3 regions of the Dietzia sp. Die43 genome follow, and region 1 is predicted to be linked to each of the others. Evidence: riboswitches for the same ligand, from Rfam matches in the RefSeq annotation. Region 1 holds a riboswitch; each other region holds the start of a gene.
The links. A riboswitch is a leader RNA that binds a small molecule or an ion and turns the genes downstream of it on or off. The one in region 1 is predicted to bind thiamine pyrophosphate.
Positions count from the first base shown of each region.

Region 2: another riboswitch for thiamine pyrophosphate. It lies ahead of NR111_RS10305 (ABC transporter ATP-binding protein); the one in region 1 lies ahead of thiC (phosphomethylpyrimidine synthase ThiC).
Region 3: another riboswitch for thiamine pyrophosphate. It lies ahead of NR111_RS06715 (3-oxoacyl-ACP reductase); the one in region 1 lies ahead of thiC (phosphomethylpyrimidine synthase ThiC).

Region 1 is NZ_JALJRF010000016.1:3,211-11,117, forward strand. It holds gene thiC (phosphomethylpyrimidine synthase ThiC) at 1-1,632, opposite strand, end outside; TPP riboswitch at 1,630-1,744, opposite strand; gene NR111_RS13815 (GNAT family N-acetyltransferase) at 1,820-2,116, shown strand; gene NR111_RS13820 (CD225/dispanin family protein) at 2,243-2,752, shown strand; gene NR111_RS13825 (CoA-binding protein) at 2,772-3,188, opposite strand; gene ppk2 (polyphosphate kinase 2) at 3,419-4,312, opposite strand; gene NR111_RS13835 (exodeoxyribonuclease III) at 4,316-5,116, opposite strand; gene NR111_RS13840 (GNAT family N-acetyltransferase) at 5,173-6,249, opposite strand; gene NR111_RS13845 (peptide deformylase) at 6,242-6,940, opposite strand; gene NR111_RS13850 (DUF3263 domain-containing protein) at 7,081-7,419, shown strand; gene NR111_RS13855 (LytR C-terminal domain-containing protein) at 7,435-7,907, shown strand, end outside.
Region 2 is NZ_JALJRF010000010.1:109,583-117,489, forward strand. It holds gene ettA (energy-dependent translational throttle protein EttA) at 1-1,227, opposite strand, end outside; gene NR111_RS10290 (single-stranded DNA-binding protein) at 1,353-1,892, opposite strand; gene NR111_RS10295 (cytochrome c oxidase assembly protein) at 2,062-4,092, opposite strand; tRNA gene NR111_RS10300 (tRNA-Arg) at 4,202-4,274, shown strand; TPP riboswitch at 4,414-4,511, shown strand; gene NR111_RS10305 (ABC transporter ATP-binding protein) at 4,545-5,333, shown strand; gene NR111_RS10310 (ABC transporter permease) at 5,330-6,109, shown strand; gene NR111_RS10315 (ABC transporter substrate-binding protein) at 6,106-7,161, shown strand; gene NR111_RS10320 (GlxA family transcriptional regulator) at 7,281-7,907, opposite strand, start outside.
Region 3 is NZ_JALJRF010000006.1:89,347-97,253, forward strand. It holds gene NR111_RS06680 (NDMA-dependent alcohol dehydrogenase) at 1-1,066, shown strand, start outside; gene NR111_RS06685 (hypothetical protein) at 1,661-1,822, opposite strand; gene NR111_RS06690 (hypothetical protein) at 1,916-2,233, shown strand; gene NR111_RS06695 (SDR family oxidoreductase) at 2,407-3,345, opposite strand; gene NR111_RS06700 (hypothetical protein) at 3,481-3,705, shown strand; gene NR111_RS06705 (hypothetical protein) at 3,779-4,249, opposite strand; gene NR111_RS06710 (hypothetical protein) at 4,254-4,619, opposite strand; gene NR111_RS06715 (3-oxoacyl-ACP reductase) at 4,659-5,423, opposite strand; TPP riboswitch at 5,515-5,612, opposite strand; gene NR111_RS06720 (GMC oxidoreductase) at 5,702-7,348, shown strand; gene NR111_RS06725 (hypothetical protein) at 7,345-7,800, shown strand; gene fgd (glucose-6-phosphate dehydrogenase (coenzyme-F420)) at 7,850-7,907, opposite strand, start outside.

The DNA of each region.
Region 1 (7,907 bases):
CTCGATCGCCTCCACCGTTTCCATCCCGTGCTCCGCGGCGTAGTCGCGGATGTCCTGGGAGATGCGCATCGAGCAGAACTTCGGACCGCACATCGAGCAGAAGTGCGCGGTCTTCGCCGGCTCCGCGGGCAGCGTCGCGTCGTGGTACGCCAGGGCGGTGTCCGGGTCGAGGGCCAGGGCGAACTGGTCCCGCCAACGGAACTCGAACCGGGCGGTACTCAGCGCGTCATCGCGGGCCTGCGCGCCGGGATGTTCCTTGGCCAGGTCCGCCGAGTGCGCGGCGATCTTGTACGTGATCACGCCGGTCTTGACGTCGTCCCGGTCGGGCAGGCCTAGGTGCTCTTTGGGCGTGACGTAACACAGCATCGCCGTGCCTGCCTCGGCGATGCGGGCTGCACCGATCGCGGACGTGATGTGGTCGTAGCCCGGCGCGATGTCCGTGGCGAGGGGGCCCAGCGTGTAGAACGGGGCCTCCTCGCACCACTCCTCCTCGAGGCGCACGTTCTCCACGATCTTGTCCATCGGCACGTGACCGGGTCCCTCGATCATCACCTGCACGCCGTGGCTCTTGGCGATCCCGGTGAGCTCCCCGAGCGTGCGCAGTTCGGCGAACTGGGCCTCGTCGTTGGCGTCGGCGATCGACCCCGGCCGCAGACCGTCGCCGAGGGAGAACGTCACGTCGTAGCGGGCGAGGATCTCGCACAGTTCCTCGAAGTGGGTGTAGAGGAACGACTCGCGGTGGTGCGCCAGGCACCACGCCGCCATGATCGAACCGCCACGCGACACGATGCCGGTGACCCGCTTGGCCGCCAGCGGGACATAGCGCAACAGCACGCCGGCATGGACGGTCATGTAATCCACGCCCTGTTCGCACTGTTCGATGACGGTGTCGCGGTACAACTCCCAGGTCAGACGGGTCGGGTCGCCGCCCACCTTCTCCAGTGCCTGGTAGATGGGCACGGTGCCCACGGGGACGGGGGAGTTGCGCAAGATCCACTCGCGCGTCTCGTGGATGTCCCGGCCGGTGGACAGGTCCATGATGGTGTCCGCGCCCCAACGGGCAGCCCACACCATTTTCTCGACCTCCTCGGCGATCGAACTGGTGACCGCCGAGTTGCCGATGTTGGCGTTGATCTTGGTGAGGAAGCGCTTGCCGATGATCATCGGCTCGCTCTCCGGATGGCGGTGGTTGGCCGGGATGACCGCTCGACCGGCGGCGACCTCCGAACGCACCACCTCGACATCGATCCCCTCCCGCACCGCGATGAACCGCATCTCGGGGGTCGTCAGCCCCGCCCGCGCCCAGGCCAACTGCGTCCGGACGGGAGTGGGGTTGTCCGGCGAGGCGGGGACGGGCCTGAGGTGGGACCACTCGCGGCGGGTCGGCGGGAGGCCCGCGCCCAGGTCATGGCAGTCGGCCGGGTCCGCGTACGCGGTATATGGGCCGGAGGTGTCGTAGACGTCGAACGTCGTGCCGTCGGTGAGCGCGATCCGGCGCACGGGTACGCGCTGGCCGTCACCGGACTCACCGGGCACCTCGAGATGAGCCTTACTGCTGGAATGGATGGGGCCGCACGTCACGGCGTCGATCGGGGTGCCGTCGGTGCCGTCGGCGAATAAAGCTGTGCCCATGGTGTTTCCTGATCTCCCTACGCCGGCATGATCCGGACAGGTTCTACGGTCGACGACCCGGCTGGTCGTCCTCTCAGCCCGCGCATCGAAGCGGACTCCCGTGTGGATGAGTATGTGATTGTGCAGGGGCGAGCGTAACCCGACGAGTAGCATCGCGGGTGGAACACGCCCTGCAGAAGGAGTTCTGATGTCCCCTGTAACGTCGCTCAAGCTGGTCCACAACACCGATAGAGACCGCTTCGAACTGTGGGACAGCGAGACCTTCATGGGTCTCATTGGTTACGAAAAGGACGGCGACGTCTACATCCTGCTCCATACCGTGATCGAGGAGCGGTACGGCCAGCAGGGAATCGCTCGCCTGCTGGTCAGCCTGGTCCTCACCCGCATGCGGCTCGATGAGCTCAAGATCCGGCCGGTCTGCAGCTATGTGCGGCGGTTCCTCGTTCGCTTCCCGGAATATCAGCTCCTGGTCGCCCAGCCGTGACAGGCGCCGGGCGGTGACCGTGGCCCGCGGTGACCATTGTCAGCCGGCCGACGAGCGGCGGAGAAGGGGCCGGGAGAGCGGGACGTAGTCTGACCCCAGACGACCAGCTACCCGGAGAGGACTCCCATGACCTACCCGCCCCAGGGGAACACTGCCGACGGCGACTCGACCGGTGGCGACGATGCGAGTCGGGGCTCCTACAGCCAGAACCCGTACGGCCAGGGCACATACGGACAGAGTCCGTACAGCCAGGGCTCGTACGGACAGACCGACTACGGCGCGCAGACCCCGACCGGCTACGGCGCGCAGACCCCGACCGGCTACGGCGCGCAGACCCCGTCCTTTGCCGGGGCGGGCGGGTACGGGACCACCTCGGGAGCTCACCCCGGCCCGCCGTCGAACGTCGGCTGGGCGGTCGCGTCGATCCTGTTCTTCTGGCCGCTGTCTTTCGTCGCGATGACCCGCGCGCTGGACGTCTACCCGCTGTGGGCCGCCGGTCGCCACGCCGAAGCCGAGGCCGCCAGCGCGACCGCCAAGAAGCTCGGCATGATCTCACTGGGGATCGTGGCAGTCCTCATCGTGTTGTACTTCATCTTCATCTTCGCGATGGTGGGACTGGCCTCGAGCGGCTTCTAGACCGGGCCGGGTCCGCGGTTCAGGCCAGGCCCAGACGAGGGGCTTCGATCGCGGGGCACGCGTCCATCACCACGTCCAGCCCGGCATCCTTCGCGCGCTGCGCCGCAGCCTCGTCGACCACGCCCAGCTGCAGCCACACCGCCTTGGCTCCCTTGGCTATCGCATCGTCCACCACGCCGCCCGCGAGCTGCGAGTTGACGAACACGTCGACCACATCGATCTCACCGGGAACGGACGCGAGATCCGGGTAGCCCTGCTGACCGTGCACGGTCTCGGCCTTTGGATGGACCGGCACGATCTCATGTCCCAGGTCGCGGACGTAGGCGGCTATCCCGTACGCGGTGCGCGCGGAGTTGTTGGACAGGCCGGCGACGGCCCAGCGGCCCTTCTCGGTGAGCAAGCGCGTGATGACGGCGGGGTCATTGGAATGGCTCATACCCAGTTCAAGGCCCCCCGCCGCCCAGACATTCCCCGCGCGGCTCCGCCAGGCCTGTGCGCGGGGGCCTTCCTTAGCAGGCTCAGTCAGTCCCCGACGGGTTCTGTGCGCGAGGCCCTCCTTCGCGGGCTCAGTCAGTCCCCGACGGGTTCTGTGCGCGAGGCCCTCCTTCGCGGGCTCAGTCAGTCCCCGACGGGTTCTGTGCGCGGGGCCCTCCTTCGCGGGCTCAGTCAGTCCCCGACGGCGTCCTTGCCGCGTCGGACGATCTTCGGGTCCGGGTCGAACACCACCTGGGGGTCCTTGTCCGGGTAGTCGAACTGGTTCAGGAAGTAGCGCATCGCGTTGATGCGGGCCCGCTTCTTGTCGTTGGACTTGATGGTGATCCACGGGGCCCATTCGGTGTCCGTCCGACGGAACATCTCCTCCTTGGCCTCCGTGTACTCGTCCCACTTGCCGAGGGACTGCAGATCCATGGGCGAGAGCTTCCACCGACGGACCGGGTCAAGTTGCCGGATCGCGAACCGGGTCTTCTGCTCCTCGCGGGTGACCGAGAACCAGAACTTGGTCAGACCGACCCCGGACTCGACCAGCATCTTCTCGAACATGGGCGCCTGCTCCATGAACGTCTCGTACTGGGAATCGGTGCAGAAGCCCATCACCCGCTCCACGCCGGCGCGGTTGTACCAGGAGCGGTCGAACAGCACGAGCTCGCCGCGGCTGGGCAGATGGGCCACGTACCGCTGGAAGTACCACTGGTACATCTCGGTCTCGGTCGGCTTGACCAGCGCGACGACCCGGGCCTGCCGGACGTTGATGTACTCGCTGAACCGCTTGATCGTCCCGCCCTTGCCGGCGGCGTCGCGGCCCTCGAACACGATCACCTGCCGGTGCCCGGTCTCGGCCTGCCAGTTCTGGAACTTCAGCAGCTCGATCTGCAGCAGGTACTTCTCGACCTCGTACTGGTTGCGGTCCAGTCGCTCGTCGTACGGGTAGTTCTCCCGCCAGGTGTCGACGGCCCGGCCGTGGATGTCGATGAGATCCGGGTCCTCGCCGTGGTCGTCGCGGACCGTGAACCCCTCGGCGCGCAGGCGGTCGATGTAGCGCCGAAGCTGGAACGTGGACATGGCTCAGTCGAGGTCCACGACGACGGGCGCGTGGTCGGAGGCGCCCTTGCCCTTGCGCTCCTCGCGGTCGATGGACGCCCCGGTCACGCGGGCGGCCAGGGCGGGGGAGTGCAGCTGGAAGTCGATCCGCATGCCCTTGCGCTTGGGGAAGCTGAGTCCGGTGTAGTCCCAGTAGGTGTAGACGCCGGGCCCGGGGGTGTGTTCGCGGGTGACCTCGCGGAAGCCGGCGCCGTCGAACGCGGCGAACGCGAGCCGCTCGGGTCCGGAGGTGTGGGTCTTGCCCTCGAAGACCTCCGGGTCCCACACGTCCTCGTCGAGCGGCGCGACGTTCCAGTCACCCACGAGGGCGATCTGGGCGGCGGAGTCGGCGGCCAACTCGGCGGCGGCGTGGTCACGCAGGCGGGCCAGCCACTCCAGCTTGTACGTGTAGTGCGGGTCGCCCAGCTCACGGCCGTTGGGGACGTAGAGGCTGTACACGCGGACGCCGTCGCAGACCGCCGAGATGGCGCGGGCCTCCGGGTCCTGCGAGACCTCGGGATCCTTGTGGAAGCCGGGCATGTCGTCGAAGCCCAGACGCACGTCCTCGAGCCCCACCCGGGAGGCCACGGCGACCCCGTTCCACTGGCTCAGCCCGTGGTGGGCGACCTCGTACCCGAGCTCACGGAACGCGTCTTCGGGGAACTGCTCGTCCTTGCACTTGGTCTCCTGCATCGCCAGGACGTCGACGTCGGACCGTTCGAGCCACGCGAGCACGCGGTCTTTCCGGGCGCGGATCGAGTTCACATTCCAGGTGGCCAGGCGCATGCGCCCGAGTGTATTGCCCTCCGCGCGGTGGTGTCACCGTGGGAGCGGCGCCCGTGTCAATCGACGACGACGAGGTGGCGCAGCGAATGGTGCGGCTGCAGTCCCAGCTTGGCCCACAGGCCACGACCGGCGGAGTTGTCCGCGAACACGTGCAGGTGACATTCCTGCGCGCCGAGGCCCAGTCCCCACTCCACGAGCGAGCCGGTGACCACCTCGGCCAGGCCGCGGCGGCGGTGGGCGTCCGCGGTCTGCACGCAGGACACCGCGACCCGCGGGTGGCCGTCGGGTCCGGCGGTGACGGCGCCGCGGGCGATCGCGGCCAGGTCCCCGTCCTCCTCGAGTCGGGCGAACACCGCGTGGCCGCCGGGGCCGGGTTCGCCGGCGTCCGGTCCGGAGGCGACGAGCCCCGCGGTGGCGAGCATCGCGGGCCTGACTCGCTCGGGGTCGAGGTCGGCGGTGGCGTGGTAGAGCGCCAGCCAGTCGTCGTCGGGGCGCTCGGCCAGGGTGACTGCCGGCCTGGTGGGGGCGGGGAACGCCTCGTCGACCACCGCGAGCAGGTCGTGGCTGCCGGCGGTGCACAGCAGGAGGTCGCGGTCGGCATGGATCCGCGAGTCGTCCACCGGGGCGCCGCCGAGCCTCATCCGGTCGGATTTCACCAGCCGGTCCACGTCCACCAGGCGCAGCGGCAGGCCGCGGGCGGCGTACCAGGAACGCACCCCGTCCAGGTCCTCGCAGTCGGCCCACGGCAGGACGGGCACCGCCGAGTTCCCGCGGTAGGACCAGTCGTCGCCGGCGCGGCAGAACCAGCCGTCGACCACCTCGTACTCCGGTCCGGGCCACGCCAGGGCACCGGCGTACTCGTGCGCCCGGATGTCGCGGGCCCGCACCGGCCGCGGCGGGATCACCTTGAGCACCGCGATGTCGGCGTCCGCGATCCGCACCTGCTCACCGGACTCGCGGGCCACGACCAGTTCCGGCTCGAGCTCCACCACGCGACCGATGACGTCGGTGTACAGGTGCGAGGTCTGGCCCGCCTCCAGGTGGCGACGCACCACCACGCGATCGCCCACCGCCACCCGGCGGCCGGCGTTCCACCGGGACCGTTCCGACAGGCCCCGGTCCTGCTCAGCCATGGTCGGTGCCGACCTCGTCGTCGTCGTCGTGGCCGTGGTCGTTGTCGTTGTCGTCGTCGTCATCGTCTTCATCGGCGAACGGGTCCGGGTCGGAGGCCGGATCCCAGCTCAGGCCGGGTACGCCCCACCCGGCGTCACGGATGTGGCGCTTTGCGGCCTTCCGGTTCCGTCCGATGAGGCCGTCGGTGTAGAGGAAACCGTCGAGGTGGCCCACCTCGTGCTGCAGGCAGCGGGCGAACAGTCCGTACCCCTCCACCGAGACGGGCTCGCCGTGCTCGTCGGTGCCCGTCACACGCGCCCACCAGGCCCGTCCGCGCGGGAAGTTCACCGCGGGGACGGACAGGCAGCCCTCGAGGTCGTCCTCCGGATCCGGCATCGTCTCGGGGATCTCGGAGGTCTCGAGCACCGGGTTGACGATGCACCCGCGGCGGTTGAGCCAGCCCCCGCGCGCCTCGACCTCCTCGCGGGTCACGCCCTCGCCGTCCTCGGTGTCCAGGTCCGGGCAGTCGTAGACGAACAGGCGCTTGCGCACGCCGATCTGGTTGGCGGCCAGGCCCACCCCGTTGGCGGCGTCCATGGTGTCGTAGAGGTCCTGCACCAGCGCCGCGAGTTCCTCGGGGGACTCGGTGACGGGCTCGGTGGGGGCGTGGAGCGCGGGATCGCCGAGGATGACGATGGGACGGACGGCCATGGTGGTCGATTCTAGAGCGCCGGACATGGCGACGTGTCGGAGGCGTGTGGTTCACTACGGTGGAATCACAACCGTGTATTTCACACCGGCAGAATTCCAACCCGCACGGGGATCCGTCGGGACGGCGAGGAGGCGCGCACATGGGTCGGACAGCCACCGCGGCACGCGAGGTGCAGGGCGAGAAGGACCGCGCGCAGGGGGCGGCCGAGCTCCACGCCGCCGACCCCGTCCTGTCCGAACGAGACCGGGCCATGCTCGAGTTCGAGCGGCAGTGGTGGAAGTTCGCCGGCTCCAAGGAGGAGGCGATCCGGCAGCAGTTCGACATGTCCGGTACGCGCTACTTCCAGATCCTCAACGATCTCATCGACCGCCCCGAGGCCCTGGCCGCGGATCCGCTCCTCGTCAAGCGGCTGCGCCGGATGCGTTCCAGCCGACAGAAGGCACGCGCGGCGCGCAACCTGGGAATGCGGCTCGACTGACCTAGACTCGGCGGCGTGAGCTCCCAGTCCGGAAACCCGCAGTACGACAGCCCGCAGCCCGGCGATGCCGAGTACGGCGATCCCGAGTACGGCGGCGCGCACGGCGCCGACGACCCCTACACGCAGGGCGACGGCCCGGCCATGGACGAGCCGACCGGCCCGCCGTACCGCGCAATCGCGATGGTGCTGCTGGCCGCGGTCGTGCTGGCGGTCGGCGTCGGACTGGTCCAGCTGTTCGGCGGTGACGAGGACGAGGCGACGCCCACCGCCGACGACACCACCTCCCAGGTCGAGCAGGACGCCTCGGCCGGACAGGGTGCCGATGGTCAGACCGGAACCGACGGCGCCGGCGCTGCCACTGCCCCGGGCGACGCCGGGGCCGGTCAGGACGGTGCCGGCGGCGCGGACGGTGCGCCCGGCGGAGGAGCCGACGGGCAGGACCCGCAGTCGGGCGACCCCGCGGCGCCCGCCCCGGGCCAGCCCGCCGG
Region 2 (7,907 bases), on a different contig from region 1:
GCCCTCGGAGACGACCTCCCACACCGATTTCTCCGGGTCGATGTTGGCGCGGTTCTGGTCGACGTAGCTCAGCTTCACCGTGTCGCCCACCTTGACGGTGCCGGAGTCCGGCTCCTCCAGGCCCACGATGGTCTTGAACAGCGTCGTCTTACCGACGCCGTTGGGGCCGATCACGCCGACGATGCCGTTGCGTGGCAGCGTGAACGACAGGTCCTTGATGAGGACGCGGTCGTCGAAGCCCTTGGTGAGCTTGTCGACGTCCACCACCACGTTGCCGAGCCGCGGCGGCGTGGGGATCTGGATCTCCTCGAAGTCGAGCTTGCGGTGCTTCTCCGCCTCCGCGGCCATCTCCTCGTACTTGGCCAGACGGGCCTTGGACTTGGACTGGCGCGCCTTGGCACCGGAGCGCACCCACTCGAGCTCGGCCTTGAGCCGCTTCTGCAGCTTCTGGTCCTTCTTGCCCTGGACCTCGAGGCGCTCGGCCTTCTTCTCGAGGTAGGTGGAGTAGTTGCCCTCGTAGGGGTGCAGCTGACCGCGGTCGACCTCACAGATCCACTGCGCGACGTGGTCGAGGAAGTACCGGTCGTGTGTGACGGCCAGGACGGCGCCGGGGTAGGCGGCCAGGTGCTGCTCCAACCACAGGACGGACTCAGCGTCCAGGTGGTTGGTGGGCTCGTCGAGCAGCAGCAGGTCGGGCTTGCTCAGCAGCAGCTTGCACAGCGCCACCCGACGCGCCTCGCCACCGGACAGGTTGGTCACCGGCGAGTCGCCCGGCGGGCAGCGCAGGGCGTCCATGGCCTGCTCGATCTGGGAGTCCACGTCCCAGGCGTCCACGGCGTCGAGCTGCTCCTGCAGCCGACCCATCTCCTCCATGAGCTCATCGGTGTAGTCGGTCGCCATCTCCTCGGCGACCTCGTTGTACCGACGCAGCTGCACCATCGTCTCGCCGAGGCCGTCCTCGACGTTCTCCTTGACGGTCTTGGACTGGTCGAGCTCCGGCTCCTGCAGCAGGATGCCGACGGTCGCCTCGGGATCGAGGAACGCCTCGCCGTTGGAGGGCTGGTCGATCCCGGCCATGATCTTGAGGATGGAGGACTTGCCGGCGCCGTTGGGGCCCACGACGCCGATCTTCGCACCGGGATAGAAGGACATCGTGACGTCGTCGAGGATCACCTTGTCCCCGTGCGCCTTGCGTACCTTCTTCATCGTGTAGATAAACTCGGCCATTCTACCCTCTCACCTGCGCAGACAGTTCACTTCGCCGCGGGTCGGCCGCGGGCACGACCCCCATGTTACGTGTCCGCCCGCGGCCCCGGCGTCCGCGGCGGACGCCGGCCCCACCCCCGGGAGCATCAGGCGCCGGCCGCCCCCACGAACTCGTCCGCCTCGCTCTGCTCGGACCCCGGCTCATCCGGGTCCAGCGACCCGAGCGCCATGGCGTCGGAGTCCTCGGCCGCTCCCCGCAGGCCGCCCTCGTCGACGCCCGCCCCGTCGACACCCGCCCCGTCGACGCCGGCCCCCTCGGCCGGCGCGTCCGTCCTGGCGCGGCGCACGGTGACGTCCATGCGGGACAGGTCGGGCCCCACGGCGCTGACCCGCATCTCCAGGTCGCGCATGATGCGACCGTCGCGTTCGTACTCGTTGGTGAGCAGCCGGCCGTGCAGGATCACGCCGTCGCCCTTGCACAGCGCGCCGGACGCCCGTTGCCCGAGGCGTCCCCAGCAGTTGGCCGAGAAGTACAGCGTGCCGCCGGTCTTCCACTCGCCGGTGAGCCGGTCCTGGTAGCGGCTGTTACTGGCCACCCGGAAGGTGAAGACCTGGTCGTCGCCCACCCTCCGGGTGGTGGGGTCGGTGATCACGGTTCCGCGGACGGTCGTGTGGGTCTCGTTCATGGGCTCACTCCTGTCACGTTCGGCCGACCGTGCGTCGGCCTCGTGACTTGCAGCGTGCCTCACCTCGTCGTCGTCACCCCTCGTTCCCACCGCCCGCGGTGGCCGCCCTGTGGAGGGGGGCGGGGGGTGTGGAGAACCGGCGCCTGTGACGACGACGAGGTGTTCGGTCTCAGGGCCGGCGGTCGGCGCGGGACATCTCCCGGAGCATCTCGTTGTAGGCCTTGAGCTCGGCATCGTCGTCGCGGTCGGCCTGCCGCTCGCCGCGCCGCGCCTCGCGCATGTCGCTCTGGTACCACTGCCACGCCAGGGCCAGCATGACGATCACCAGCGGGATCTCCCCCGCTGCCCACGCGACGCCACCGCCGACCTGCTGGCTCTGCAGCAGATCCGGGATCCACGGCAGGCCGATGCCCGAATACCAGGGCTCGGCCAGCACGGTCTTGGTGTTCATGAGCAGGATGCCGAAGAACGCGTGGAAGGGCAGCGAACTCAGCAGGACCATGAGCTTGTACATCGGCGAGAAGTGCCGCGGCGCGGCGTCCACGCCGATGATCACCCAGTAGAACAGGTAGCCGCTGATGAGGAAGTGCACGTTCATGAACATGTGGCCCAGGTGCTCCGAGGCCAACGTCTGATAGAACCCGCCGAAGTAGATGAGGTAGAAACCGGCCACGAACTGCACCGACGCCACGATCGGGTGGGTGAGGAAGTGCGAGAGCGGGTTGTTGATGAACTCGACCAGCCACTCGCGGGGCCCGGGCGGGTTGCCGCGGCCGGCGGCCGGGAGTGCGCGCAGGGCCAGTGTGAACGGGCCGCCGAGCGCGAGGAGGACCGGCACCAGCATCGAGATGAGCATGTGGCCCACCATGTGGCTGGCGAAGTCGGCCATCATGTACATCCCCATGCCGGAACTGGTGGTGAGGAAGAGGATCACGCAGCCCGCCACCCAGAACGCGGTGCGGCTCAGGGGCCAGGCGTCCCCGCGGCGGCGCAGGCGCACCAGGCCCCAGAGGTACAGGCCGAGCAGGATCACCGCGGCCAGCCCCAGGACCAGGTCGAAGCGCCAGGTGCCGAAGACCGTTCCGAACGCGAAAGGCCCGGGCAGCTCGAAGCCCAGTAGCGCCTCCTGCCTCGTGGGCACGTACAGCGGCGCCGGCGGCGGGGTACGGCCGAGCGAGACCGACAGACCCAGCGTGCCGGCCATGACGACGGCCTCCACCACGATGATCCGCAGCAGCGTGGGCCGGTCGACCGGCGCATTGGCCCCCGTCGACTCGATCTTGACGATGATCCGGCGGCGGATCGCCAGACCGAACAGCGCCAACAGGCACAGCGCCAACGCCTTGGACACGACCAGCAATCCGTAGGTGGAGGTGAGAAGGTCACCCGGGTGCAGGCGGACGAGCGCGTTGATCACGCCCGTGAACCCGAGGGCGACGATCGCGACCGTCGCCACCACCGAGTAGCGGCGCAGGGCCAGGGCGACGCGCGAGCCGCCGCGCCACGTGTGGATGATCAGCGCGATGAGCCCACCCACGTAGAACGCGGCGCCGAACAGGTGGATCATCAGCGAGTTGGTGGCCAGGTCGTGCGCGGTGCTGCCGGACGCGTGGCCCGTGGCCGCCACCGGAAGCAGCGAGAGGGCGGTGACGCCGAGCCAGATGACCGACCAGCGCCAGCTCAGCGTGAGTCGCTGCCCGATCCCGGCGACCAGCGCGATGATCGCGGCCCACCGCCACGAGGACGCGATGTCGATCTGGTTGATCGCGACCAACCACTGGCCCGGCGGGAGCGACTGGAGGAAAGTGCGCCCGGAGACGTCCGACAGGGTCAGCGGGATGAGCAGTGCCGCGGCGATCGCCCAGGCGATGTTCGCCCACGACGAGATCTGCTGCATGCGGTAGCCGTCGACGTCGAGGGTCTTGTCCTTCTGCGGCGGGGTGAAGAACGCCGCGAACAGCGCCGCCCCCACGGCCACGGCGGCGAGGAGCTCGGCGATCGACCGGAGCGCCGGGAGGCCGGCCGTGGTGAGCGGACCCGGATCGGGCACGCCCACCAGCTCGAGCGCCACCTCGGCGGACATGGCCGACAGTGGGATCACCACCGCGGCCGCCACCGCCGCCAGGAGCAGTACCAGGGCGACGATGTTGCGGGTTCCGAACCGCCCGGCGGTGGCGGGGGCGGTCTTCGACGACGTCATGACCACCATCGTAGGAACCGCGGCGCCCCCGGGCCGATTCGCCACTGTCGGACCCACCCCCCGGATCGGTTACCATTCTCCCGGCGACGCCCCACGCGCGCGTCGCCAGGCCTCCGTAGCTCAGTGGATAGAGCATCCGGTTTCTACCCGGCTGGTCAGGGGTTCGAATCCTCTCGGGGGCGCACTCACGCCGACACGGGCCGGCAATCCGCTCTCCACTGACGGCGGCCCGCCCGCGCCTCGCTCCAGCCATGGACGCACATCAGATCCCGAGACGTGCCGGTGGTACGTTCGGACTTCGAGCTGATTCGCAAGATCAGCTTCGATGACACGGGGTGCCCCTACCGAACGGGGCTGAGATCACACCCGCTGAACCTGAACTCGTTCACACGAGCGGAGGGATGTCAGATGCGCTGGCATGGGCTTTCGTGAGCCGCCCAGGAACCACGGCAGTGGCGTTAAATGGATTGGGACACACCTATCCGGGCGCGCTCCGCCCGGTTCTCGCAGACCTCAACCTGTCCGTTCCGGTAGGCGAGCACATCGCCGTTGTCGGACGCAGCGGATGCGGTAAGTCGACGCTGCTGTCGGTGATCGCCGGCCTCGTCGAACCGACCACCGGGACCGCCGCCGTCCTCGATGACCGCCGGCCCGCACGACGCCTGGAGACCTGCGCGTTGATGCCCCAGGGCGACAGCCTGTTGCCCTGGCTGTCCCTGCTCGACAACGTCGCGATCAGTCTCCGCAACCAACGAGTGCGCCGGCGCGTGGCCCGATCCGAGGCCCAGCGCATGCTGGACCGTGTGGGACTGGGCGCCTGGTCCGATGCCCGTCCCTCAGCCCTCAGCGCGGGCATGCGCCAGCGCGCCGCTCTCGCGCGGGCTCTGCTGGCGCGCAAACCCGTGCTGCTGGCCGACGAGCCGCTCGGTGCGCTCGACGCGATCACCCGTGCGGAGGTCCAGCAGTGGCTCCGCGACACCATCACCCACACCTCGGCCAGCCTCGTCATGGTCACGCACGACGTCGATGAGGCGCTGCTCCTCGCCGAACGCGTGGTCCTGTTGGCACGAGACCAGGCCGACGCCCCGGCGCGTGTGGTCCGCACCTGGCCGGGATGGTTCGGCGACGACCGCCCCCGAGAGGTCCTCCTCGGCGACGAGGCGTTCGCGGCAGCCCGCAGGGAAGTGCTCCGGGCACTGGCCCGGGAATCCCACCTGACCGGAGGCGGCACCGCCCCATGACCGTGCGATTCCTCCGCTCCGCCGGCCCTGCCTGCGTCACGCTCCTGCTGGTCCTCGCCGCGTGGATCACGGTCACCACGCTCGAGCTCGTGCCCGAGTACGTCATTCCCTCACCCCTCGCCGTGCTCGACTCGCTCGTATCCACCTGGCCCGACCGGCTGGGCTCGGCCACATTGCTGACCGCCACGGAGACCGTCGTCGGGGTGGTCCTCGGAGTGGTCGTCGCGGTGACCGTGGTCGTCATCAGCGGATTCGTGCCCGCCGTCGGTCAGGCCATGACCCCCCTGCTGGTCGCCTCCCAGGCCATCCCGGTCATCGTGATAGGCCCACTGTTGACGATCTCCCTCGGCTACGGCATGGCGCCGAAGGTCATCGTGGTGGCCCTGCTGTGCTTCTTCCCGGTCGCCCTCAATCTCCTCTCCGGAATCCGCTCGGTCGACGCCCGGATGATCGACACCCTGCGGAGTCTGCACGCCACCAGGTGGTCGCTCTTCTGGCGGGTGCGTCTGCCCTTCGCCGCGCCTCGCGGCTTCGCCGGGCTGCGCGTCTCGGTCACCTTCGCGCCGGTGGCCGCCGTCTTCGCCGAGTACACCGGCTCCACCAACGGCCTGGGCTACCTCATGCTCCAGGCGATCCCCCGGCTCCAGACCGATTTCGTCTTTGCCCAGGTGGCGGTGCTGACGATCATGTCCAGCGTCCTCCTCGCCAGCGTGACCATGCTCGAACGCCTGATCTGCCCGTGGAACACACCCACCCGGGAAAGGAACCCATCATGACGGAAACACGACCCAGCAGGATCCGACGCCGGACTCTCACGCGCCCCGGCGCCCGCATGCTCGCGATGGTGGCCGCAGCCGCGGTGGCTCTGACCGGCTGCCAGGCATCCTCGGACAACGCCGAGCCAGGCGAGACCGGCGCCGCCCCAGTCAGTGTTCTGCTCGACTGGAGCCCCAATCCCGACCATGTGGCCCTGTACACCGCGCAGCACACCGGCACCTACGCCGACGCCGGCGTGGACGTGACGTTCACGACGCCGTCCAACACGGCCGACGCCGCCCGGGAGGTGTCCCTGGGGCGGGTCGACCTGGCCATCTCCTACGAGCCCGACACGCTCATCGCCCTCGAACAGGGACTCGACGTGATCTCGGTCGCGGCACTGATCCCGACGTCCTTGACCTCCCTGATCGCCAGGACGGAGTCCGGCATCACCTCCGCAGCCGATCTGGAGGGCAAGACCGTGGGGTTGTCGGGGCTGGCCTCCCAGGAACCGACCCTCGACTTCATCGCCCGTGAGGCCGGAATCGATCCTGACTCGATATCCACCCCCAATGTGCAGCAGAGTCTCAACCAGTCGCTGCTCACCGACCAGGTGGACGCGATCTTCGGGGCGTTCCGCAACATCGAAGGCGTGGAACTCGGCGCCCGGGGCGATGTCGAGATCATGCCGGTCACCGAACTCGGGGTGCCCGACTACGCGGAATTGGTGATCATCGCGAACCCGAACCGGCTCGCCGGCGACGCCGACTATGCCGAGCGCGTGGGCGACTTCCTCACCGGAACCGAGGCCGGGCAGCAGGCCGCGTTGGCGGACCGCCGGATTGCCCTCGAGTCCCTCACCCCGGTGACCGAGGGCTCCTACGAGCCCGACATGCTGGAGAAGATGATCGACGCCACGCTGGCGCTTCTACCCGAGGAGGATTTCGGGCGGCAGACAGCCCGGGACTGGGCGGCCTACGCGTCGTGGATGCATGGCAACGGACTGCTGGAGACCGAGGTCGACGGCGCCGCAGCCATGACCAACGACTACCTGCCCCTGTCCGGCGGCTAGATGGTCTGGTCACGCAGATCGTGGCCATGACGTCTGCGGCCGCGTTCCGCACCGGGCAGGCGCCGTTCCTACCGGTCGGGACGCGTCCGCATGGTCCGGGGCGACGGGCCTGGTGGAACTCACTCCTGCGCCTCCCCGAACCGGGCGCGGTAGGACGACGGTGTCGTCGAGTACTTCCTGTCGAAGTTCTGCCGGAACGTCACCGCGCTGCCGAACCCACAGTCGCGGGCGATGTCCTCGATCGAGCGGGTCGTGGTCTCGAGCAGCGTCCGCGCGTGGTCGAGCCGGCGCGACAGCACCCATCGCCCGGGGCTCGCGCCGGTGGTCGCCCGGAACTTCCGGGCGAAGCTGCGTCTGCTCATGCAGGCGTGTCCGGCGAGGTCGTCCACCGAGAGCGGCCGGTCGAGATTGGCCAGCGCCCAGTCGATCGTCTCCCCGATCTCCCCGTCGTCTCCCCCGTCGGGCACCGGCAGTTCCACGTACTGCGCCTGGTCACCCTCGCGGTGCGGCGCCACCACGATCCTGCGGGCCAGCACGGCGGCCTTCGCGGCACCGAGCCGGGATCGGACGATGTGGACGCACGCGTCGAGCGAGGCGGCCGTCCCCGCGGAGGTGATCACATCCCCGTGGTCGATGTACAGGTCGGACGAGCGGACGTCGACCGCCGGGTACCGCAGGGCGAGCTCCGCCGCACCCTCCCAGTGGGTGACGACGGTACGACCGTCCAGCACTCCGCTCGCGACCAC
Region 3 (7,907 bases), on a different contig from region 1:
GATCATCGAGCTCGACCTGGACGATCCCGGCCCCGGTGAGGTGTTGATCAAGTACACGGCCGCGGGCCTGTGCCACTCCGACCTGCACCTGTCCGACGGCTCACTCCCGCCGCGCTTCCCGATCGTCGGCGGGCACGAGGGAGCCGGGGTGATCGAGGCCGTGGGCGTGGGCGTGACCAAGGTCAAGCCGGGCGACCACGTGGTGTGCTCGTTCATCCCCAACTGCGGGACCTGTAGGTATTGCTCGACCGGTCGGCAGAACCTCTGCGACATGGGTGCGACGATCCTCGAGGGCCACATGCCCGACGGGACCTTCCGCTTCCACTCGGACGGCAAGGACTTCGGTGCCATGTGCATGCTCGGGACGTTCTCCGAGCGTTCGGTGATCTCGCAGCACTCGGTGGTCAAGGTCGACGACTGGCTGCCGCTCGACAAGGCTGTCCTGGTGGGTTGCGGCGTGCCGTCGGGCTGGGGCACCGCCACCTACGCCGGCAACGTGCGCCAGGGCGACACCGTGGTGATCTACGGCATCGGCGGCCTGGGCATCAACGCCGTCCAGGGCGCCGTCCACTCCGGTGCCCGCCACGTCGTCGTGGTGGATCCCGTTCAGTTCAAGCGCGACGAGGCGTTGAAGTTCGGCGCCACCCACGCCTTCGCCGACGCCGCCGAGGCCCACGCCGAGGTCGAGAAGCTGACCTGGGGTCAGATGGCGGACCAGGCGCTCATCCTGGTGGGCACCGTCGACGAGCAGGTCGTCTCGAGCGCGTTCGACGTGATCGGCAAGGGCGGCACGGTGGTGATCACCGGCCTGGGCAACATGACGGACAAGACCGTCCAGGTCAGCGGCACCATGATGGCCCTGTTCGGGAAGACCATCACAGGCACCCTGTTCGGTTCCGCCAACCCGCAGTACGACATCGTCAAGCTCCTGCGCCTGTACGACGAGGGCAAGCTCAAGCTGGACGAACTCATCACCACGACCTACACGCTCGACCAGGTGAACGAGGGCTACCAGGACCTGCAGGACGGCAAGATCATGCGCGGGGTGATCATCCACGACACCTGATCCGTCGCCGGCAGCCGTCCCGACAACTCCGCCCGCAGCCGCGCGCAATCACTGCAGCCGCTCACGAAATTTCGTGGGCGGCTGCAGTGATTGCGCGCGGTTGTCCGCCGAGGAGTGGTCCGAAGCTGCCAAAGCCTGAATTCCACAGGGCCGAGTTCTCCACAGATCCCGGCCGCCGGCCTTGTTCGCAGGCCGGATTCACCGGGGGCCCCTGGCACCGTTGCCGCCATGACTCCAGCGATCCCGTTTCTCACGGGGCAACCATTCACCACGGCAGAGGCGACCCGGGCGGGATTGTCGCACCGCGCACTCACTGCCGCGGTCTCTGCAGGAAGCCTGATCAGGAGCAGGCACGGGTGGTTTCATGTGCCCGTAGCCGGTGAGTCCCGGAAGGTCTCCGCCGTCAGGTCCTCCAGGATCGCGCTAGCGGAGGGACCTGCTGGGGCACTGATCAGCCACCACACGGCAGCGGAGCTTCACGGCCTCCCCCTCGTCAGAACCCGGACCCAGGGCGTCCACCTGACGGTCGGCCGGCCCGCCGGAGGACGCAAGACCCCTCACGTCCAGATCCATACCTCTCCGGGGAGTTCCCTGTCAGCCACCGAGGTCGACGGCATCCCCGTCACGACCGTTGATCGGACGATCATCGACCTTGCCCGGACTGCAGGCTTCGACGCGGGTGTCTGCGCGGCAGACCATGCGCTGCGCCTGAAGTTGGTCACGCGGGCTTCCCTGGTGAACGAGCTCGAACTTCACCGCGGCCGCACCGGTGTCGCGATTGCCCGAGAGGCTATCGATTTTGCGGACCCGCTCGCGGAGAGCCCCGGTGAATCGCTCTCGCGCTGCGTCATGAGATCCCTGCGTGCGATTCCGGCGCCTCGACTGCAGCACCGATACCTCTCCGAGGAGGGGCAGGTCATCGCCCGCACCGACTTCTCCTGGGGAGACGGCACACTGGCCGGGGAGTTCGACGGCAGGATCAAGTACTCCGGCCGCGCCGGCAACAGCGCGGACCCGAGCGAGGTGGTGTGGCTCGAGAAGCAGCGCGAGGACCAGCTGAGGGATCTCGGCGTGGTGGTGATCCGCTGGGTCTGGCACGACCTGTTCAAGCCCGTCCGGTTCGAGCGACTGCTGCTCGGCGGGCTCCGACGAGCGCACCTCCTCTGACCTGACCACAGCCGACCTCACGAACCGGCCCGCAGCGCACCTCACGGCATCCGCGCGCAACCACTGCAACCGCTGACGAATTTTCGTGCGCGGCTGCACCGTCCGCGCGCGGATGCTGAGGCGGCTGGACACGGCAGGCGGCTGAACCCGGCGTGCGGCTGCGCCGAGTCGGCTCAGGGCGTGGGCGCCCCGCCCGTCACCGAGAGGGTGTTGCCGGTAGTATACGACGACTCCTCGGAGGCCAGATACACGTACGCGCCGGCCATCTCCACGGGCTGGCCGGGCCTGCCGAGCGGATTCTTCTGCCCGAAGTACGGGAGCTTCTCCGGCTTCTGCCCGCCGGTGACCTGCAACGCGGTCCAGAACGGCCCGGGCGCGACGGCGTTGACGCGGATTCCCCGGGGCGCGAGCTGCTGCGCCAACGCCTTGGACATCGTGTTGACCGCAGCGCGAGAGGTCGCGTAGTCCACGAGGCCCGGCGACGGAGTGTAGGCCTGGACAGACGAGGTGAAGATGACGCTCGCACCGGGCTGCAGGTGGCCGAGCGCTTCCTGCATCATCCAGAACGGGGCGGAGATGTTGACGTTCATCGTCTCGGCCCACTGCTCGGAGGTCAAGTCCTCGAGGTTCTCCACGTACGTCTGCCGGGCGGCGTTGAGCACCAGCACGTCGATCCCGCCGAGCCCGGCGACGGCGTCGCGGACGATCCCCCGCGCGACCTCCTCGTCGCCGACATCGCCGGGGAGCAGCACGCATGTCCGCCCGGCCTCCCGGACCAGTCGCGCGACCTCGTCGGCGTCGGACTGTTCGGATGGCAGGTAGCCGATCGCGACATCCGCGCCCTCGCGGGCATACGCGATCGCCACCGCCCGGCCGATCCCCGAGTCGCCTCCGGTGATGAGCGCCCGCCGACCGGTGAGGCGACCGTGGCCGACGTACGACGTCTCGCCGTGATCCGCGGGCGGGTCGAGCTCCGACGCGAGCCCCGGAACGGGCTGCGACTGCAGCGGAATCTCCACCTCGTACTTGGAGGTGGGATCGACCAGCACCGCGTCGTCGGGCTGGACGGCGTCGGGCTGCTCGGAGGGTGAAGCGGTGGGGTCGGTGCTCACGTGTGGGCCTCCTGGATCGTGTGGCTGCATCGACCGTACGCCCCGCCGCGCGACCACCCGTCCGGATGCGAGGTCGTGCCGAATCCCCCACACTGCGGAAGAGAACTCAACTTCCCTCGAGACGAAGGAGCAAGCATGCCCCGTTACCGCGTGATTGACCCCGAGCAGAACGTGATCGACGAGAAGGAGTTCGGCGACGACACCAAGGCCTACGACTGGTTCAAGACGGTCGAGGTCCCGGACGACGCGCTCGGTTACGCCATGGAGGTCGACATGGACGGCAAGTGGACACGCTTCGAGATCAACGACGGCGGCACCAACACCTCCCCCGCGGCCGACGAGGGCACCGGCATCGCCTGAGCCCGCCCCCGCGGACAGCGTCACTCCGCCTCGCCCATCCCCACTTCTCGTGGGGGGAGCGGGGCGGAGTCGCTCATTTCGACCGCCCCGCGCGGTGGAGGTGGCCGCGGATGGCGAGCATCATCGAATCCATCCGCGCGGCCTCGTCGAGCAGTTCCGCGACGGTGGCCGGCGCGGTCGAGCGACTGTCCAGGCAGGCGGTGTTGGCCCGCTCCAACAACCCGGCGAAGTCCGGATCGGCATCGAGGTGGTCTCTGACCTCGGGGTACGCGCCCTCCAGCGGGGTGTCGATCCCCAGCGTGAACCGGATCTCGTACCAGCGGTCGAGGGTTTGCGTCAGCGCTTCCAGCGCCAGGAGGTGGGTCCGCCGGGCCGAGTCCACCGCCCGCTCGGCGGTGAGCTGCACCGGGTCGGCCCCGAGTCTGAGCCGTCGGCGGCGGGACAGGTCCTCCAGCCCGGCGCGGACCAGCCATCCGGTCGCCGCGACCCAGGCCGCGAGCCCGGCGATCACGATGAGTAGCAGTAACGCGAGGATGAGCGGCACGACATCACCCCCCGCCCAGTGCGCGCAGGACGAGCGTCAGCGGGACGGACAGGAGCACCGCCGCCGAGATCCCGGCCCCGATCAGTTTCCCCACGCCCGTCCAGCGCAACTCCGCGCACTCCGCAGCGAGTGCAGCGGGTGACAGGGGTGACGCGAGACGCCCGGCCGCTGCCGCGTGCGCCTCCGCGACCGTCGGCCAGGTCGCCGGGACGTGGGCGTGGGGGTCGCTTCCGAGTTCCTCGGCGACGACGAGCGCCCGCTGCTGATCCCATTCGGCCAGCCGCTGGTCGAGTTCGTACACCGCCGCCTCGGCCGCCTCGATCCGCCGCCCCTCGGCGGTTCGCGGGGAGGTGACCGACGGCAGTTCCATACCTCCAGCTTCCACCACCCGAGCTGGGCCGGGCAAGGGTCAGCCCTTGACCAGCCCGCCGTCCACGATGAGGTTCTGTCCGGTCACGGCCCGTGCCCACGGGGAGGCGAAGAACAACACCGCGTCGGCGAGTTCGGCCGGGGTGATCACCCGTCGCAGCGGGGTGCCGGAGGCGATGATGTCGAACACCTCTTCAGGTGTAGCGGCGCTGGCGTCGGTGGTGCGCAGCAGGCCGCCCGAGACCATGTTGACCGTGATGCCGTCCGGCCCCAGATCCGTGGCCAGGGTCCGGGTGAGCGAGAGTGCGGCGGCCTTGGCGGCGGTGTAGTCGTGATACGGCACCACCGGGTGCTGGAACAGGTTGGTGCCGATGTTCACGATCCGCCCGAACCCTGCCTCGCGCATCCCCGGCAGTGCGGCCTGGGTGGTGGCGAGGGTGGCCTTGACCGCGCCGCGCAGCTGCGAGTCGAAGTCCTCCCAGGTCAGGGTTTCCGGCCGCAGCCGGACGTCGCCGTTGAACCGGAAGTCGACCAGTGCGTTGTTGACCACCGTGCTGATCGGCCGACCGAAGTGGGCGCGGGCCGCGTCGAAGAGGGTGCGGACCTCGTCGTCGTCGGTCACGTCGGCGCGTAGTGCGACGGCGCGGCCGGAGCCGAGCTCACGGACGAGGTCGGCGGCGGCTGCCTCGCTGCGTCGGTAGTTGACGACGACGAGGGCACCCTCGCGGGAGAAGGCGCGGATGATCTCCACGCCGAGTCCGCGGGCGCCGCCGGTGACCAGGACGACCTGCTCGTTGATACGCATCTCCACTCGCTTCCCGGTGGTTCCTCACAGAGAAACGCGATGCTCACCCGCCCGCCCCGCGGCGACCGCACCTGCGAGGCGACGCCGCCCGGGGCGACGCACACGACATTCCTCCGCTGGAACTACCCAGTTCAGGTTCGACGGGTGTGATCTCAGCTGCCCGGACGGGCGGCACCCCGTGTCGCCGCCCACCCTAGGTCACACGGGTCACGGTCGGGATTGGAGCCGGCCGGCCCGATCCGCCCCGAACACCTGGACAACCGTCCTAGAATCGGCGTATGGCCCCCGGCCCGCCTCGCGACCCGCGCCTTTCCGACACCGCTGATGTCATCGTGATCGGCAGTGGTTTCGGCGGCGCGGTCTCGGCCCTTCGGCTGGCCGAGCAGGGGCGTTCGGTCCTGGTGCTCGAACAGGGTCGTCGTCACTCCCCCGCCGATCTCCTCGCCGCCCGCACCGACCCGCGAAAGTACCTGTGGATGCCCGAGCTGGGACTCAAGGGCTTCTTCTGGCAGCGGGTCCTGCGGCATGTGGGGATCATCGGCGGCGCGGGCGTGGGCGGCGGCAGCATCGTGTGGGCCGGCGTGCTGCTCGAACCAAAGGACGAGTTCTTCACCGACCCGGCCTGGCCCGCGGTCGCCGACGGGTGGCGCGCCCAGCTGGCCGAGCACTACCGCACCGCCGCCCGCATGCTGGGCCGCGAGACGACCCGTTTCACCGGCGAGATGGACCGGCACCTCGAGGCCACCGCCGAGGCGATGGGTGCCGGCGGGACGTATGGCCCGACGCCGATGGCGATCTGGTTCGGCGCCCCCGGCGAGGAGGGCGAGACCGTGCCGGACCCGTTCTTCGGCGGCGAGGGGCCCGATCGCACGGGGTGCCGGCTCTGCGGCGCATGCCTGGTCGGTTGCCCGTACGGCAGCAAGAACACCCTCGACCTCAACTACCTGTGGCTGGCCGAGGGCCGCGGCGCCCGGATCCGCCCGGACACGAAGGTCGACACGATCGCCGAACGCGCCGGCGGCGGATACGAGGTCCGCACCGCGGGCGGCCAGACGCTCCGCGCGGCCGAGGTGGTGGTGGCGGCCGGCGTGCTGGGCACGGTCGAACTGCTGTTCCGCTCCCGCGAGCAGGGCCTCCTCCCCCGCGTCTCCACCAGGCTCGGCGAGGGTGTGCGCACCAACTCCGAGGCCATCACCGCGGTCCTGGCCGACGACCCCGACGCCGATCTCACCCGCGGCCCCACCATCTCCAGCGAGTTCTACCCCGACGCGGCCACGCATGTCACCCAGAACCGATACGTCGGCGGCTGGCACATGCGATTGCAGCTCGGCCCACTGGTCGACGGCGCAGACCCGGCCCGACGCAGGCGCGCGACCCTGGCCGCCCTCGCACGACACCCGCTCCGCCAGCTGCGGCTGATGACCGCCCGGCACTTCATCGAGCGCCTGAGCGTGTTCACGGTGATGCAGAACGTGGAGAACGAGATCCGGCTGGTGTTCGACCGCTCCCCTGTCACGCCGTGGCGGCGGGTCCTGCGGTCGCGCACCGGCGACGGCGCCCCGCCCCCCAGCTATCTGCCGCAGGCCAACGAGGTCGCGCGGCGGTTCGCCGAGTCGGTGGGCGGCCGGCCCCTCAACCTGCTACTGGAGAGCGTGGGCGGCAAGTCGATCACCGCGCACGTGCTCGGCGGGGCCGGGATGGGCACCGATGCCTCCGACGGTGTGATCGACACGGACCACCAGGTCTTCGGGCATCCGGGCCTGTACGTGGTGGACGGGTCGTCAATCCCGGCGAACGTCGGCGTCAACCCGAGCCTGACCATCACCGCCATGGCCGAACGGTTCGCCGCCCGCTACCGGGCCCGCCGCGCCGCCCCCACCACCGCGTCCCCCACCACCGCGTCCCTGTCGAACGGAGCTCCGTGACCACCGCCCTGCCGACCTCTCTCGGCCGACTGCGGGCCCTGTTCTCGCAGGCCACACCGCCGACCGACCTGCCCGCCCCCGGCGACTACCTCGTCACGTTCGTCGGCCCCGCCCCGCTGAGGGTGGTGGCACCGCGCGCGATCGCCCTCGGCGGCATGCCGGGCTGGCAGGGCAAGCGTTTCGCCCCCGGGGGCGGCGCGATGAACCTGGTCGACGACGACGAGGGCCGCCCGCCACGGGAGACCCTGCCGATGCGGATGACGCTGGAGTCCTCGTGGCTCGACGGCGGTCAGGTGATCGTCTGCTCGTACGGCGCCTCGAGCCCGGTGCCGTGGCGCTGGGTGCGGGACGAATTCCGGCCGCTCGACGACCGGCGCCTGATCGGCCTGACCTTCGCGGGCGGGCCCTGGTCGCGGGTCGCGGCGGCTCCGCTGCTGCTCACCCGGGCCTAAGCGCGGGGTGGGCGGCCGGGCGGGCGGGTCACCTGCCCGCCCGCGGTGCCTACGCGAGGCGACGCAGTCGCGGTTCGAGGTCGGATGTGAACAGGTCGAGGAAGCGT